DNA from 3 places in the Streptomyces sp. NBC_00104 genome. Region 1 is predicted to be linked to each of the others. Evidence: riboswitches for the same ligand, from Rfam matches in the RefSeq annotation. Region 1 holds a riboswitch; each other region holds the start of a gene.

Region 1 (4,252 bases):
ATCCTCGCGCTCGTCCGTGAACAGACCGGCACGGAGGGGTTTCTCGTCGGGCTGGGGCTCTCGGTGCTGCCCGTGCCGTTGCTCATGGCCGCGTTCCGGTGGCTGGACCGGGTGGAGCCCGGGCCCTGGAGGAACCTGGTGTTCGCGTTCGCCTGGGGGGCGTGCGCGGCGGCGCTGATAGCCATCGTGGCGAACAGTTTCGCGACCCGGTGGATAGCCACGGCGACCGCGGACCCCTCGCATGCCGACACCCTGGGGGCCACCGTCATAGCGCCCGTGGTGGAGGAGACCGCCAAGGCCGCGGCCGTCCTGCTCGTCTTCCTGTTCAGGAGGCGGGACTTCACCGGGATCGTGGACGGGGTGGTGATCGCGGGGTTCACCGCGACCGGGTTCGCGTTCACCGAGAACATCCTGTATCTGGGGACCGCGTTCGGGACGGATCAGCTCAGCGGAGGGAGTGGGCTGGCGTCGGTCACCGCGGCGACGTTCTTCGTGCGGGTGATCATGTCGCCGTTCGCGCATCCCTTGTTCACCGTGCTGACGGGGATCGGGTTCGGGGTGGCGGCGTTCTCCGCGGAGTGGCAGCGGGGGCGGCGGGTGCTCGTGCCCGTGGGCGGGCTGTTGCTCGCCATGGGGATGCACGCGGTCTGGAACGGGTCCGCGACGTTCGGGGAGTACGGGTTCTTCGCGGTGTACGCGGCGTTCATGGTGCCGGCGTTCGGGTTGCTGACGTGGTTGGTGATCTGGGCTCGGCAGCGGGAGTTGCGGACCGTGCGGGAGGAGCTGCCGGCGTACGCGGCCGCGGGGTGGCTGACGCCGGCCGAGCCGTATGTGCTGGGGTCGATGCGGGCTCGGCGGGTGGCGCGGGAGTATGCGGCGCACCACTTCGGGAAGGCGGGGGCTCGGTCGGTCGCGGAGTACCAGGCGTACGCGACGAGGTTGGCGTTCCTCCGGAACCGGGGGCGACGGGGTCGGGCCGGGGGCGACTTCGCGCTGCGGGAGCGGGAGTTGCTGTTCGAGCTGTGGCGCAGGCGGGAGTTGGCCCGCCCGGCCCTGGGGTACGCGGGGCGGGAGGCCGGACCGAAGCACGGGTACGGCGGGTACGGGTACGGATACGGATACGGCGGATACGGATACGGCGGGTACGGCGGGTACGGGTCCGCCTATCCGCAGCCGGTGGTTCACGGGATGGCTCCGTATCCCTCGTACAACCCGTATCGGTACTAGCGGTATCGGCAGCGGGAGCCGTAGCGGTTCGCGGGCTGCCGGTGCGTGGCGTGGTCGGGGCCGTGCCGGTGTGTCCCCCGTCGCCTGGCGCCAGGTGCCTCCTGCGGTAGGGACGCCCGCCCCGCCGCCGCACCGTACTGTCGCTCCCCCGGCATGACGAACGCCGCGTAATCCCCGTGGGGTTACGCGGCGTCGTGGTCTCCGCGGGCGGGTGCGAGGCCCGGCGGGAGTGGTCGCTGGTTCTGCCCGGCTACGGGGTGAGGCCCTTGCTGCGCAGCCACGCCGCCGGGTCGATGCCGCTGGCGGAGCCGCCCGGGTGGACCTCCATGTGGAGGTGGGCGCCGGTGACGTTGCCGGTGGCGCCGACGCGGCCGATGACGTCGCCGGTGGCGACCTTCTGGCCGACACTGACGCCGATGGAGGACTGGTGGGCGTACCAGATCTCGGTGCCGTCATCGAGGGTGAGGACGGTCTTGTAGCCGTAGGAGCCCTCGTAGCCGGCCTGCGTGATGGTGCCGCTGTGGACGGCCTTGATGAGGGTGCCGGTGGGGGCCGCGAAGTCGAGGCCGGTGTGGTAGCCGGAGGACCAGTAGGGGCCCGCCTGGCCGAAGGTCGAGGTGAGGGTGTACGAGGAGGTGGGAAGCGTGAACTGCTTGGCGAGGGCGGCGAGGCGCTCGGCCTCCTTCTTCGCCGCGGCCTCCTCCTCCGCCTTCTTCTTGGCGGCGGCTTCCTTCGCCTCGGCTTCCCTCTTCTCCTGGGCGGCCTGCTCGGCGGCCTTGTCCGCGGCGGCGGTCTGGGCGGCCTCGGCGGCGGCCTTGTCGAAGGCCTCCTGCTGGGACTCGGCCTGCGCCATGATGCGGGCGCGCAGCGCCTCGCCGGCGTCCGCGGTGCCCTGCTCGGTGTCGGCGGTGGTCAGGCCGGCACTGCTGAGCGGGGTGGTGGAGGCCTGGGGCTCCGGCTCGTCGGGCTTCTCGTCCTCGAAGACCGAGCCGACGTTCGGCATGTCGGGCAGCGATATGGACACCGGGGCCTTGCCGGACTGCGCGCTGGCCATGCCGGCGCCGCCGACGGCGGCTATGACACCGACGCCGAGAACCGTGGAGCTGCGGGCCAGTCCGCCACGGGCGAGTCCACCGCGCGGCTTGGCGACGCGGTGCCGACCGCGAACGGGGCGCAGGGTCTCCTCGCTGGGATTCCACTCCTGCCAGGGGCCCTCGTTGTCGCTGTTGTAGCTGCCGTAGCCGAACGTCTGGCTCTCGCCGTCTCGTTGGCTCGGTACGAACGGGGCTTCGGTCGCGGACCGGTTCGACGCCACGTGGGCGTGCTCCTTCCTTCCTCCTCGCCTACCGGGTTAGCTGACGGGTTCGGAGCAGGAAGGTCTCCTACGCGCGTAAACCAGTCGTGCGTACTGCCACGACGGCTTCCGTGCGATTCACCCCAGGGTGGTGGTTCCCCGGTTCCCTTGCGGGATTCGGCGCGTGAGCACGGAGCCGTCTCTTGTGACGGCTGGGACGACCGCGCTGCGTTATCGAACGTTAATAGACGCGAGTACTCCATTCCAAGCTGTTCTTAATGATCGTTCCGGCTTTCGCGCTGGACTTTACGGGTCATGAGGGGCGTAAAACGGGCGAGTTGACCTTTCCTCAGGAGTAACAAATGGCCTGACGGTACGTCAGTTGTTATACGGAGGACGGTCGGACGGACACGCTCGGTGATATCGAGCGGGAGAGATGTGAGAGGGGCGTGTGCGACGTCAGGGACGGCGGACCGCGAGGAGGGCCATGTCGTCCGTCGTGCGGCCACCCGTGTGACGGCGTACCTCTTCCGCGAGGGCCGTCAACAGGGCACGCGGGGCGGAGAAGGTGCGTCCGGACAGGCGCTCGGCCGGGTCGTAGAAGGCGCCGCGCGCGTCCCGCGCCTCGGAGAGGCCGTCGGTGTAGAAGAGCAGCGTGGCGCCGGGCGGGAATCCGGTCTCCTCCGCGCGGTCGGGCCAGGTGCCCAGGTCGTCCATGCCGAGGGGAAGCGCGGGCTGCGGGGCTTCCAGGGCGCACAGAACGCCGTCGGCGTACAGCAGCAGGGGGGACGGGTGGCCCCGGTTGACGATCCGGGCACGGCCGGCGCCGTGCGGGAACTCCGCCAGGACGGCCGTCACGAACCCCTCGTGCTCCACCGTCGCGTCCCGTCGCGCGGCCTCGCGGCGCGTGGCCTCCCGGGCCAGCGCCCGTTCCAGGCGCTGGGCGACCGCTTCGAGCGTCGACTCCTGCTCGGCCGCCTCCCGGAACGCGCCGATCAGCACGGCCACCGCCGACACCGCCCCCAGCCCCTTGCCCCGCACATCGCCGACGATCAGCCGTACGCCGTGGGGCGAGTCCTGCACCGCGTACAGATCGCCCCCGATCGACGCCCCGGCCTGCGCCGCCTCGTACCGCGCGGCGATCTCCAGTCCGCCGATCCGCTCCTGCGGCACCGGCAGTACGGCGCGCTGCGCCGCCTCGGCGATCTCACGGGCGGTGGCGAGCCGGGCGTCGCTGCGGCGCACGAGGCGGTTGATCAGTACGGCCAGTACGGCGACGGTGGCCACCGTGGCGATCTCGGTGATCGCGTCCACGCTGCTCGTGTCGCCGTAGTAGAGGCGTACGGCGGTGATGCCGGCGATCGAGGCGAGCCCGGTGACCACCGTGCCGTGCAGCGAGAAGAGCGGGGCCGCCACCAGGGGCGCTGCGGTGAAGAAGGGGACCGCCGTGAACTCGCGCGGGGTGAAGTGGTCGTAGAAGAGGCCCGTGGCGATCAGCAGGGCGGGCAGGACGCGAACGAGCGCGCGGGCATACGAGAACCGCCGCCCACCCGGCTCCCGCACACCCCTCCACTCCCACTGGCTGCCCACGGATACAGGGTTTCCGTCGGTGGGGAACGGGGCTAGTCGGCCGGGCCGAGTGGGCTAGTGAGGGGACGGGGAGGCCGCGCCGCGCGGGGCTCAGCCCGCCGTCAGCCCCGCGAGTCCCGTCAGTTCCGTCAGTTCCGGCAG
Region 2 (4,252 bases), 830 kb from region 1:
GGTGAGCACCTCACCGAGAACGAGGCCGCGGCGATGGCGTTCATCCTGCTGTTCGCCGGGTTCGAGACGACCGTCAACCTCATCGGGAACGGCATGTACGCCCTCCTCACCCATCCCGACCAGCGCACCCGCCTCCAGGACTCCCTCGCCGCGCGGGAGACCGCGCTGCTCGAAACCGGCGTCGAGGAACTCCTCCGCTACGACGGCCCCGTCGAACTCGCCACCTGGCGCTTCGCGACCCAACCCCTCACCCTCGGCGGGCAGGACATCGCCCCCGGCGACCCCGTCCTCGTCGTCCTCGCGGCGGCCGACCGCGACCCGGCCCGCTTCGACGACCCCGACACCCTCGATCTCTCCCGCCGGGACAACCAGCACCTCGGCTACGGCCACGGCATCCACTACTGCCTCGGCGCCCCCCTCGCCCGCCTCGAAGGGCAGACGGCGCTGGCCACGCTCCTCACCCGCCTCCCCGACCTGCGACTGGCGGGGGATTCTGCCGATTTGAGGTGGCGAGGAGGGCTCATCATGCGCGGATTGCGCACGCTTCCGGTCGAATTCACCCCGCGGGAGCGGCCGGTGACCGGGTTGGTGAGCAACCCGTAGTCGTACCCGGGCGGGCCGTAGCCATACCCCATTCCGTGTCAGAAGATGACACTCCCTCAAGTCTGTGATCTTCACGTGATCTACGCTGCATTAACTTGTGACAACTGATCGACTGCGGCTACGTTCACACGTCAGTGCGAAGAGGTCACCACGCCCGTCGCACAGGCCACTGCTGTCGCGTGAAAGGCAACCGCATGCTCTCCGGGAACGGTCGTCACCGTCGCCCCCGTCAGGCTCCGGCCCTCCTCGTCGCGGCGGGAGTGACCGGCTCGGCCATCGCGATTCCACTCCTCGGCGCCACCGGCGCGAGCGCGGCCGGCGGAACCACCTGGGACCAGGTGGCGGAGTGCGAGAGCGGTGGCTCCTGGAGCGCGGACACCGGGAACGGACGCTACGGCGGCCTTCAGCTCACCCAGGCGAACTGGGAGAAGTACGGCGGTCTGGAGTACGCGGCGACCGCCGACCAGGCCAGCCGTTCGCAGCAGATAGCCGTCGCCGAGAAGGTGCTCGCCGGCCAGGGCGTCGGCGTCTGGGCCACCTGTGGACTCCTCCACAACCTCGGAGGCGACTCCGGTTCCGCCGACGTGGACACGGGCGTCGCGGACGACTCCTCGGACTCTGAGGATTCGTCCAGTTCGTCAGGTTCATCCGATACATCGGATTCGTCCGCCTCGACGGACGCGGCCAAGTCGGGCAAGTCGGCCGACTCGACCGACTCCACCGGACCGACGGACTCCACCGGCTCCAGCGGCTCCCGCGGGCCGAGCGAATCGTCCGAATCGTCGGGATCGTCCGCCGATGTCTTCGAGGGTTCCACCAAGGCCAGAACCGGCACCGACTCGGACGACTCCGCCGGCTCCGGCAGCGCAGACTCGGACAAGTCGGGTCAGAGCGACAGCTCTTCGGCTGCGGACGACAGTGAGGGTGGCACCGGCCGTCATCGCGGCGCCAGTGCCGACGAGGACGTCGACGCGGACACCGAGGCCGGCACGGACGCGGCCGACGGCTCCCGCACCGACTCCGCGTCCTCCGGCCGTCACGCCTCCCGTGATGGCGACGCGGCGCGTGAGGTCGTCGACGGCGCGTACACCGTCCAGGCGGGCGACAGCCTGACGGGCATCGTGAACTCGCTCGGCCTGGGCGGCGGGTGGCGGGAGCTGTACGCCGAGAACGAGGCCACGGTCGGAACTGACCCGGACCTTATCCTTCCCGGTCAGACCCTCGAAGTCGGTGTCGAAACGGGCGAAAAGTAGCGGCAGTTCAGGTCACGGTTCGCCCCTGAATGCCCGTTTTGATCTCCGTGGGAGATGAATCACAGACCCCCTGATCGTCTTTGAAATCCGGCGAATCACGTGTCTACGGTCGTGACCGCTCGCCACAGCGGGCCCCTGCGGTCGGTACGCCGAATCCTGCCAACGGCCGCATGGAACAGTCGTCGCGTCAAGCGCCGTAGGCAGGAGCGGGGGACCCAAGGTAAGTGCCGGGTCCGGTGGTTGCGGCCCTTCGGGGGCGCACGTCCGGAACCGGCTCGGGGTGAAGCCGCGCCATGTGAGCCGAAAGGCGAGCGGGCGCGGCCGGGCAACTCAACCGGCCCGAACCCGACAGCTCACCTCGCAGGCGTCGGTGAGGGGATCACTCCATGCTGTTTTCCAGCAAGGGCAAGCACCGCCGTCCGTCCAAGGCGGCTCGCGCCATCGCCGTCGCCGGTGTCACCGGTGCCGCCGCCATCGCCGCTCCGCTGATGGTCGCCGGCAGCGCCTCCGCCGCCACCGCCTCCGAGTGGGACACCGTCGCCCAGTGCGAGTCCGGCGGGAACTGGTCCATCAACACCGGTAACGGCTACTACGGCGGTCTGCAGTTCTCCGCCTCCACCTGGGCCGCCTACGGCGGTACGCAGTACGCCTCCACCGCCGACCAGGCGAGCAAGGCCCAGCAGATCGCGATCGCCGAGAAGGTCCTCGCGGGCCAGGGCAAGGGTGCCTGGCCCGTCTGCGGCACCGGCCTGTCCAGCGCCTCGTACGACGGCGCCGCCGCCTCCAGCGGCAACTCGGACTCCGGTTCCTCCTCGCAGGAGAGCACCCAGAAGAGCACCGAGAAGAGCAGCCAGGAGACCCGCGCCTCCCGCTCCTCCGAGCGTGCCACCGTCGAGACCCCGACCGGCAAGAAGGTCGAGAAGGGCGACGGCGAGTACAAGGTCGTCAGCGGCGACACCCTCAGCGCCATCGCCGAGAAGAAGAACGTCAAGGGTGGCTGGGAGAAGCTCTTCGAGCTGAACAAGGACATCATCGACGACGCCGACTTCATCTACCCGGGCCAGCAGCTCCACCTGAGCTGACCCACGGCGATCGCGACGGCCGCCGACCGCCTGCCATCCCCACGGCCGCCCCCACGGCCGGGCAGGCGGGGCGGGGCGGGTTCGGCCGGGCCGAAAATCGAGCCGCTCTCCAGCTGAACCACAGCCCGCTCACATCCGTGTCCTCCATAGTGAAGACCTCGTGAGGGCCGTCCCCCCGTCCCCACGGGCTCCCCGCCCCGGTGCGCATTCCCCCGTACGCACCGGGGCGGGGCTTTTTCATGCCCGTCTTCCTCGCCACTCCCTCTCTCCTCTCCCTCTCCTCTTCCTCGCCTCTCCCTCTTTCTGTTCACTTTCTCGCCCACCCCCCTTTGTTCCGACCTGAAACAATGGGTACGGTCTGTCTGTCCACGGGACGGTCGGTCGGCTGCCGACGGCCCGGGGGCGGTTAGGCTCTAGTCGCAAGGCCCAAGCGGCCCCGCACAACCAGCGTCACATCCCATGAAGGAGATGCTCGTGCCGTCCATCGACGTCGTCGTAGCCCGGGAAATCCTCGACTCGCGAGGCAACCCCACCGTCGAGGTCGAGGTCGGCCTCGACGACGGCAGCACCGGTCGTGCCGCCGTCCCGTCCGGCGCCTCCACGGGTGCCTTCGAAGCCATCGAGCTCCGTGACGGCGACCCCAACCGCTACCTCGGCAAGGGTGTCGAGAAGGCCGTCCTCGCCGTGATCGAGCAGATCGGCCCGGAGCTCGTCGGCTACGACGCCACCGAGCAGCGCCTGATCGACCAGGCGATGTTCGACCTGGACGCCACCGACAACAAGGGCTCCCTCGGCGCCAACGCCATCCTCGGCGTCTCCCTCGCCGTCGCCCACGCCGCCTCCGAGGCCAGCGACCTGCCGCTCTTCCGCTACCTGGGCGGCCCGAACGCGCACCTGCTGCCCGTTCCGATGATGAACATCCTGAACGGCGGCTCGCACGCCGACTCCAACGTGGACATCCAGGAGTTCATGATCGCCCCCATCGGCGCGGAGTCCTTCTCCGAGGCCCTGCGCTGGGGCGCCGAGGTCTACCACACCCTCAAGAAGGTGCTGAAGACCAAGGGCCTGTCCACCGGCCTCGGCGACGAGGGCGGCTTCGCCCCGAACCTGGAGTCCAACCGCGCCGCGCTCGACCTCATCCTCGAGGCCATCAAGCAGGCCGGTTACGTACCCGGCGAGCAGATCGCGCTCGCGCTCGACGTCGCCGCGTCCGAGTTCTACAAGGACGGCAAGTACGAGTTCGAGGGCAAGTCCCGCTCGGCCGCCGAGATGACCGAGTACTACGAGGAGCTCGTCTCCGCGTACCCGCTCGTC
Region 3 (4,252 bases), 3.7 Mb from region 1:
GGAAGCCGCGCCGCCTCGACCAGACGGCCCAGCTGCCGGGCCATGATCTCGGGACCGCCCACCTCGCGCCGGAGAACGCCCTCGTCGAGCACGGCGCTCAGCTCCATCGGCGGGTTCCCGCGCAGCACCTCCTGCCGCGCGAGCCGTACTTCCACGAGCGCGTCGAGTTTGTCGTCTTCCAGCCCCTCCACCGCGGCCCGCGTCACCGCCCGCGCGTACTCGGGGATCTGCAGCAGCCCCGGCACCACCGAGGTCTCCAGCGTCCGCATCCCCCCGGCCTGCGACTCCAGACTGATGAAGTCCCGGTACGTCGGCGGCAGTACGCCCCGGTACGCATGCCACCAGTTGTGCCGCCCGCCGCCGTCCTCGGAGCCCGCCAACGCCAGGAGCAGCTCCCGTAACTCCGTGTCGTCGATTCCGTACGCGTCCAGCAGCTTGCGGACGTCCGCGGGCTTCACCCCGCTGGCGCCCGTCTCGATCCGGCTCACCTTGGACTGGTGCCAGCCCACGCGATGGGCCGCCTCGATACTGGTGAGCGCGGAACGGGTGCGCAGTACACGCAACTCGGCGCCGAGCTTGCGGCGGCGGACCGCCGGACCGTACTGCATGGGTTTCTCCTTCCGTCCGGCGCGCGAAGTCGGGGTGACGACAGAGGATGGACGAAGGCCCCACCCGAATACGGTCGGCCGTCGGATAGTTCACCGCTTCGAGCGACAGATATATGCATATCTTGGTGGATCGCCACCCGTGACAGCCCAGGTAGTGGCAGTCTGGCGCGAAGCACCAGTCCGGGACCGTAGTCGAACCATCCGCTCCCTGTCGGACACCGGTCCCGTGGGAAAGGGACGTCTCGCCATGGCAGATCACCTGGAAGCATCCGTCACTCTGCCGAGCGATCCCGCCTCGGTGTCCGCCGCCCGGAACTACGTCGCCAGTGTGCTCGCCGAATGGGGCCTGCCGGGCGACACGGACACCGCGGACACCGTGCGCCTGATCGTGTCCGAACTCGCCACCAACGCCGTCCAGCACACGCTCGGTCAGTCGCCCACCTTCACCGTGGACATGGCACTCGACCGGGACGAGCACCTGCGCATCGGCGTCACCGACAGTCATCCACGCTTTCCCAAACGGCTGCCGGCCGCCGTCCAGCAGGACAACGGCCGGGGCATGGTCATCATCCGCTGGCTGACCGCCGAGTGCGGCGGCAGGCTGAGCGTCAGACCCACACGGGAGGGCGGCAAGACGGTGGCGATCGAACTTCCTTGGACGGCCCCCGTGCAGCCGGTCGGGGCAGGCGGTCCGCAGGAGACCTGACAGGGCTCTCCACTGGCGACCGCGTCGTCCGTTCGGCAGAGTGCCACGTCCGGGGTTTCGGTGTTCTGCTGGAAGAGCGAGCGGGGCAGGGCGGCCGGGGCGGTGCAGAGCGCCGCCGCGAGGACCGCCGGCACCAGGGTGGTGACGTAGGTGGCGCGCTGGACGGAGTCCAGGTCCGGGAAGCGCGGAGTGAAGGCCGGCGTCGGCAGGAACGCGAAGAGGACCTCTCCCCCGGTCTGGGGGACCCGCAACTCCTGGAGCAGCTCGGAGAGTCGCGGTCGGCGCGTTCGAGGGGTGTCTCGTCGCGTGCGGGGCGGGTGCGTGCGTCGGCCACGGACGAGCGGGTAACCAGAAAGGCCCGTCGCACGCCCGTCGGGGGCGGCGGAGAGATCCGCCGCCCCCGACGGTGGGTCAGCGGACCCGGCCGTACCAGACGTTCTTCGTCCAGAGCTTCTGCAGCCGGACGACGTCACCCGTCTTCGGCGAGTGCCAGATCTTTCCCTTCCCCGCGTAGATACCGACGTGGTAGACGCTCGATCCCGAGTGGAAGAAGACGAGGTCTCCGAGCTTGCGGCTGCTCGCGGAGATGTGCTTCGTCTTGTTGTACTGCTGCTGAGCAGTACGGGGCAGCTTCTTGCCCGCCTTCTTGAACGAGTAGAGCGTCAGCCCTGAGCAGTCGAACCTGCCCGGGCCCGTGGCGCCGTACTTGTAAGGGGAGCCCTTCTTGGAAGCCGCGACCTTGAGTGCCTTCGACGCCACGGTGGCGGCCTCGGCGTCGGATGCGACGCCCGGTACCACGATGCTGCCGCTCACTGCGGCGATGGTGAGAGCCGAGGCCGTGCCGGCCCGGGTCAACAGCGACGGGACACGATTCAGCGCAGACATGCGCAACCCTTCGTCAGCCGCCTGTGAAGGATGACCTGTCGGATTCGGGCTGACAAAGTTGCCCGGCCGCTGACGCGGCTTCACCCCAAGGGCTGCTCGGCGCGGTCATGGCTTGACCGTTCCGGCGACCCGTCGTGCCTGGGTCCTCCACTCCTGCCGATGCACTCCTGTCGACCGGTCATCCGGGCGGCGGCAGGACTCGGCGTCCACCCGGATCGCCCCGCCGCTGCGGCGGGGGCTTGTCGTCAGGAAGGGATCTTGACGCACGAACGTCCGAAAATCCCAACGGAACCATGGATTTGTGGTCTTACTCACCACTCACCCGTTCGGGTGGACAGAATGATTTCGGCTGTTGTGTCCACGTGTTCGAGGAGGTCCGCACCAGCACCGGAACAGTGCATTCCGACCGCGTAGCGGGCGCGTTGTGCAACTTCACAGGTCCTCACGACGTATGGGCCGATGGGTCGATCGCGGTAGGCCGTCCGGAGGGCGCGAAGCCCGGGCCGGACGCCCCGTCAGTAGTACGGAGAGCGGCCCGGGATCGGTTCAGGCGGGCCAGTCCTCCGGCTCCGGGGGTAGCGCCACCAGGCCCGTCCGCCGCTTTCCGTCGAGGACCCGCAGGGCGCGCGCGAGCGTCGGGGCGTGCACCTCGTTCTCCCCGCGCCTGTGCATCAGTTCGAGCGCGTCGCGCAGAGCGGTCGCCTTGGCGACGAGCGCCTGCGCCGCACGCAACCCGCGGTACGTGTCGCCCGGGCGCGCCGGATTGATCCGGCCGACCAGGTCGACCACGTCCAGGTAACGGTCGATCAGCTCCGCCTCGGCGCGCGTGAGCGCGGGCAGCGGCGGCAGTTCGGGTGGGAGCATCGGTGGCTCACCTCGCGCCGGGGAGCGTGGGCGAGGTCCTGCGGCTCGGGATCACCCGGTCCGCCAGGCCGTACTCCACCGCCGCCTCGGCGTCGAGGAACTTGTCCCGCTCGATGTCGGCACTGATCCGCTCGGGGCTCTGGCCCGTGTGCCGGACGAGCATCTCCTCCAGCTTCCGGCGGTTGCGCATCAGCTCCTCGGCCCGGATCGCCAGATCGCTCGCCTGTCCCTCGATCCGGTCGGCCACCGCCGGTTGGTGGATCAGTACGCGTGCCCCCGGCAGCATGAACCGCTTGCCCGGTGTGCCCGCCGCCAGCAGCACCGCGGCGGCCGACCCCGCCTGTCCCAGACAGATGGTCTCCACGTCACAGGTGACGAACCGGATCGTGTCGTAGAGCGCTGTCATCGCGCTGAACGAGCCGCCCGGCGAGTTGATGTACAGCGAGATGTCGCGGTCCGGCGACTGGTACTCGAGGTGCATGAACTGCGCCATCACGTCGTTCGCCGACGTGTCGTCGATCTGCGTCCCGAGGAACACGATCCGTTCTTCCAGCAACTTCGAGTACGGATCCATCGTTCGGTGACCCGCACTGGTGCGCTCGGTGAACTCGGGCAGCACATGACGGGCCGAGGGTCGGTTCGCGGGCATGGGGCGCGCCTCCTCTGATCGATTTCTGTACAGAATGTACAGGACGTACGAGGCGATGAGGAGGGGAGTCGAAGGAAGAGGAAAAGGACGGAGCCCCGGACCGAGGTGGTCCGGGGCTCCGAGGAGTGCGGGGCGGGGAACTCAGTTGATGGCCACGGGGGCGGGTCTGCCCGAGAAGGTGATCGGGGGCCAGCCCTTCGAGACCGCGATCGCGGACAGGGCGCTCGCGATCTCGGCGGGCGTGACGACATTCTCCGCTGGTGGCGTGTCGCCGTTCCATCCGGAGATCTCCAACGTGAACCCGATCTTCAGGTAGTAGTAGGCATCCTCGTCCTCCACGCTCAGACTGGAATTCCCCGAGAACTCGGTGCCGGGCGGGAACTCCACCGCTGCCGCCTCGCTCTCGGCGCTCGCGCCCACCGCGGTGCTCGCGCCCACCGTCGAAGCCGCCTGCGCCGTCCCGCCCGACGCGAGTACCGCCCCCGCCGCCGCCGATCCCGAGTACCCGAGCAGCGAACGCCTGGAAAAGCTGGACATGGA

Evidence for each region. A riboswitch is a leader RNA that binds a small molecule or an ion and turns the genes downstream of it on or off. The one in region 1 is predicted to bind cyclic di-AMP.
Region 2: another riboswitch for cyclic di-AMP. It lies ahead of OG272_RS20100 (transglycosylase family protein); the one in region 1 lies ahead of OG272_RS23925 (M23 family metallopeptidase).
Region 3: another riboswitch for cyclic di-AMP. It lies ahead of OG272_RS07240 (C40 family peptidase); the one in region 1 lies ahead of OG272_RS23925 (M23 family metallopeptidase).

What each region holds. Positions count from the first base shown of each region.
Region 1 is NZ_CP108215.1:5,433,420-5,437,671, forward strand. Features, by position in the region: gene OG272_RS23920 (PrsW family intramembrane metalloprotease) at 1-1,227, shown strand, start outside; gene OG272_RS23925 (M23 family metallopeptidase) at 1,478-2,542, opposite strand; cyclic di-AMP (ydaO/yuaA leader) riboswitch at 2,553-2,714, opposite strand; gene OG272_RS23930 (PP2C family protein-serine/threonine phosphatase) at 2,981-4,111, opposite strand; gene ribA (GTP cyclohydrolase II) at 4,202-4,252, opposite strand, start outside.
Region 2 is NZ_CP108215.1:4,598,593-4,602,844, reverse strand. Features, by position in the region: gene OG272_RS20110 (cytochrome P450) at 1-603, shown strand, start outside; gene OG272_RS20105 (transglycosylase family protein) at 798-1,856, shown strand; cyclic di-AMP (ydaO/yuaA leader) riboswitch at 2,039-2,238, shown strand; gene OG272_RS20100 (transglycosylase family protein) at 2,243-2,938, shown strand; gene eno (phosphopyruvate hydratase) at 3,413-4,252, shown strand, end outside.
Region 3 is NZ_CP108215.1:1,686,974-1,691,225, reverse strand. Features, by position in the region: gene OG272_RS07255 (helix-turn-helix transcriptional regulator) at 1-608, opposite strand, end outside; gene OG272_RS07250 (ATP-binding protein) at 856-1,314, shown strand; partial or broken gene OG272_RS07245 (DUF6328 family protein) at 1,371-1,648, opposite strand; gene OG272_RS07240 (C40 family peptidase) at 1,726-2,199, opposite strand; cyclic di-AMP (ydaO/yuaA leader) riboswitch at 2,203-2,414, opposite strand; gene OG272_RS07235 (hypothetical protein) at 2,746-3,063, opposite strand; gene OG272_RS07230 (ATP-dependent Clp protease proteolytic subunit) at 3,071-3,712, opposite strand; gene OG272_RS07225 (hypothetical protein) at 3,854-4,249, opposite strand.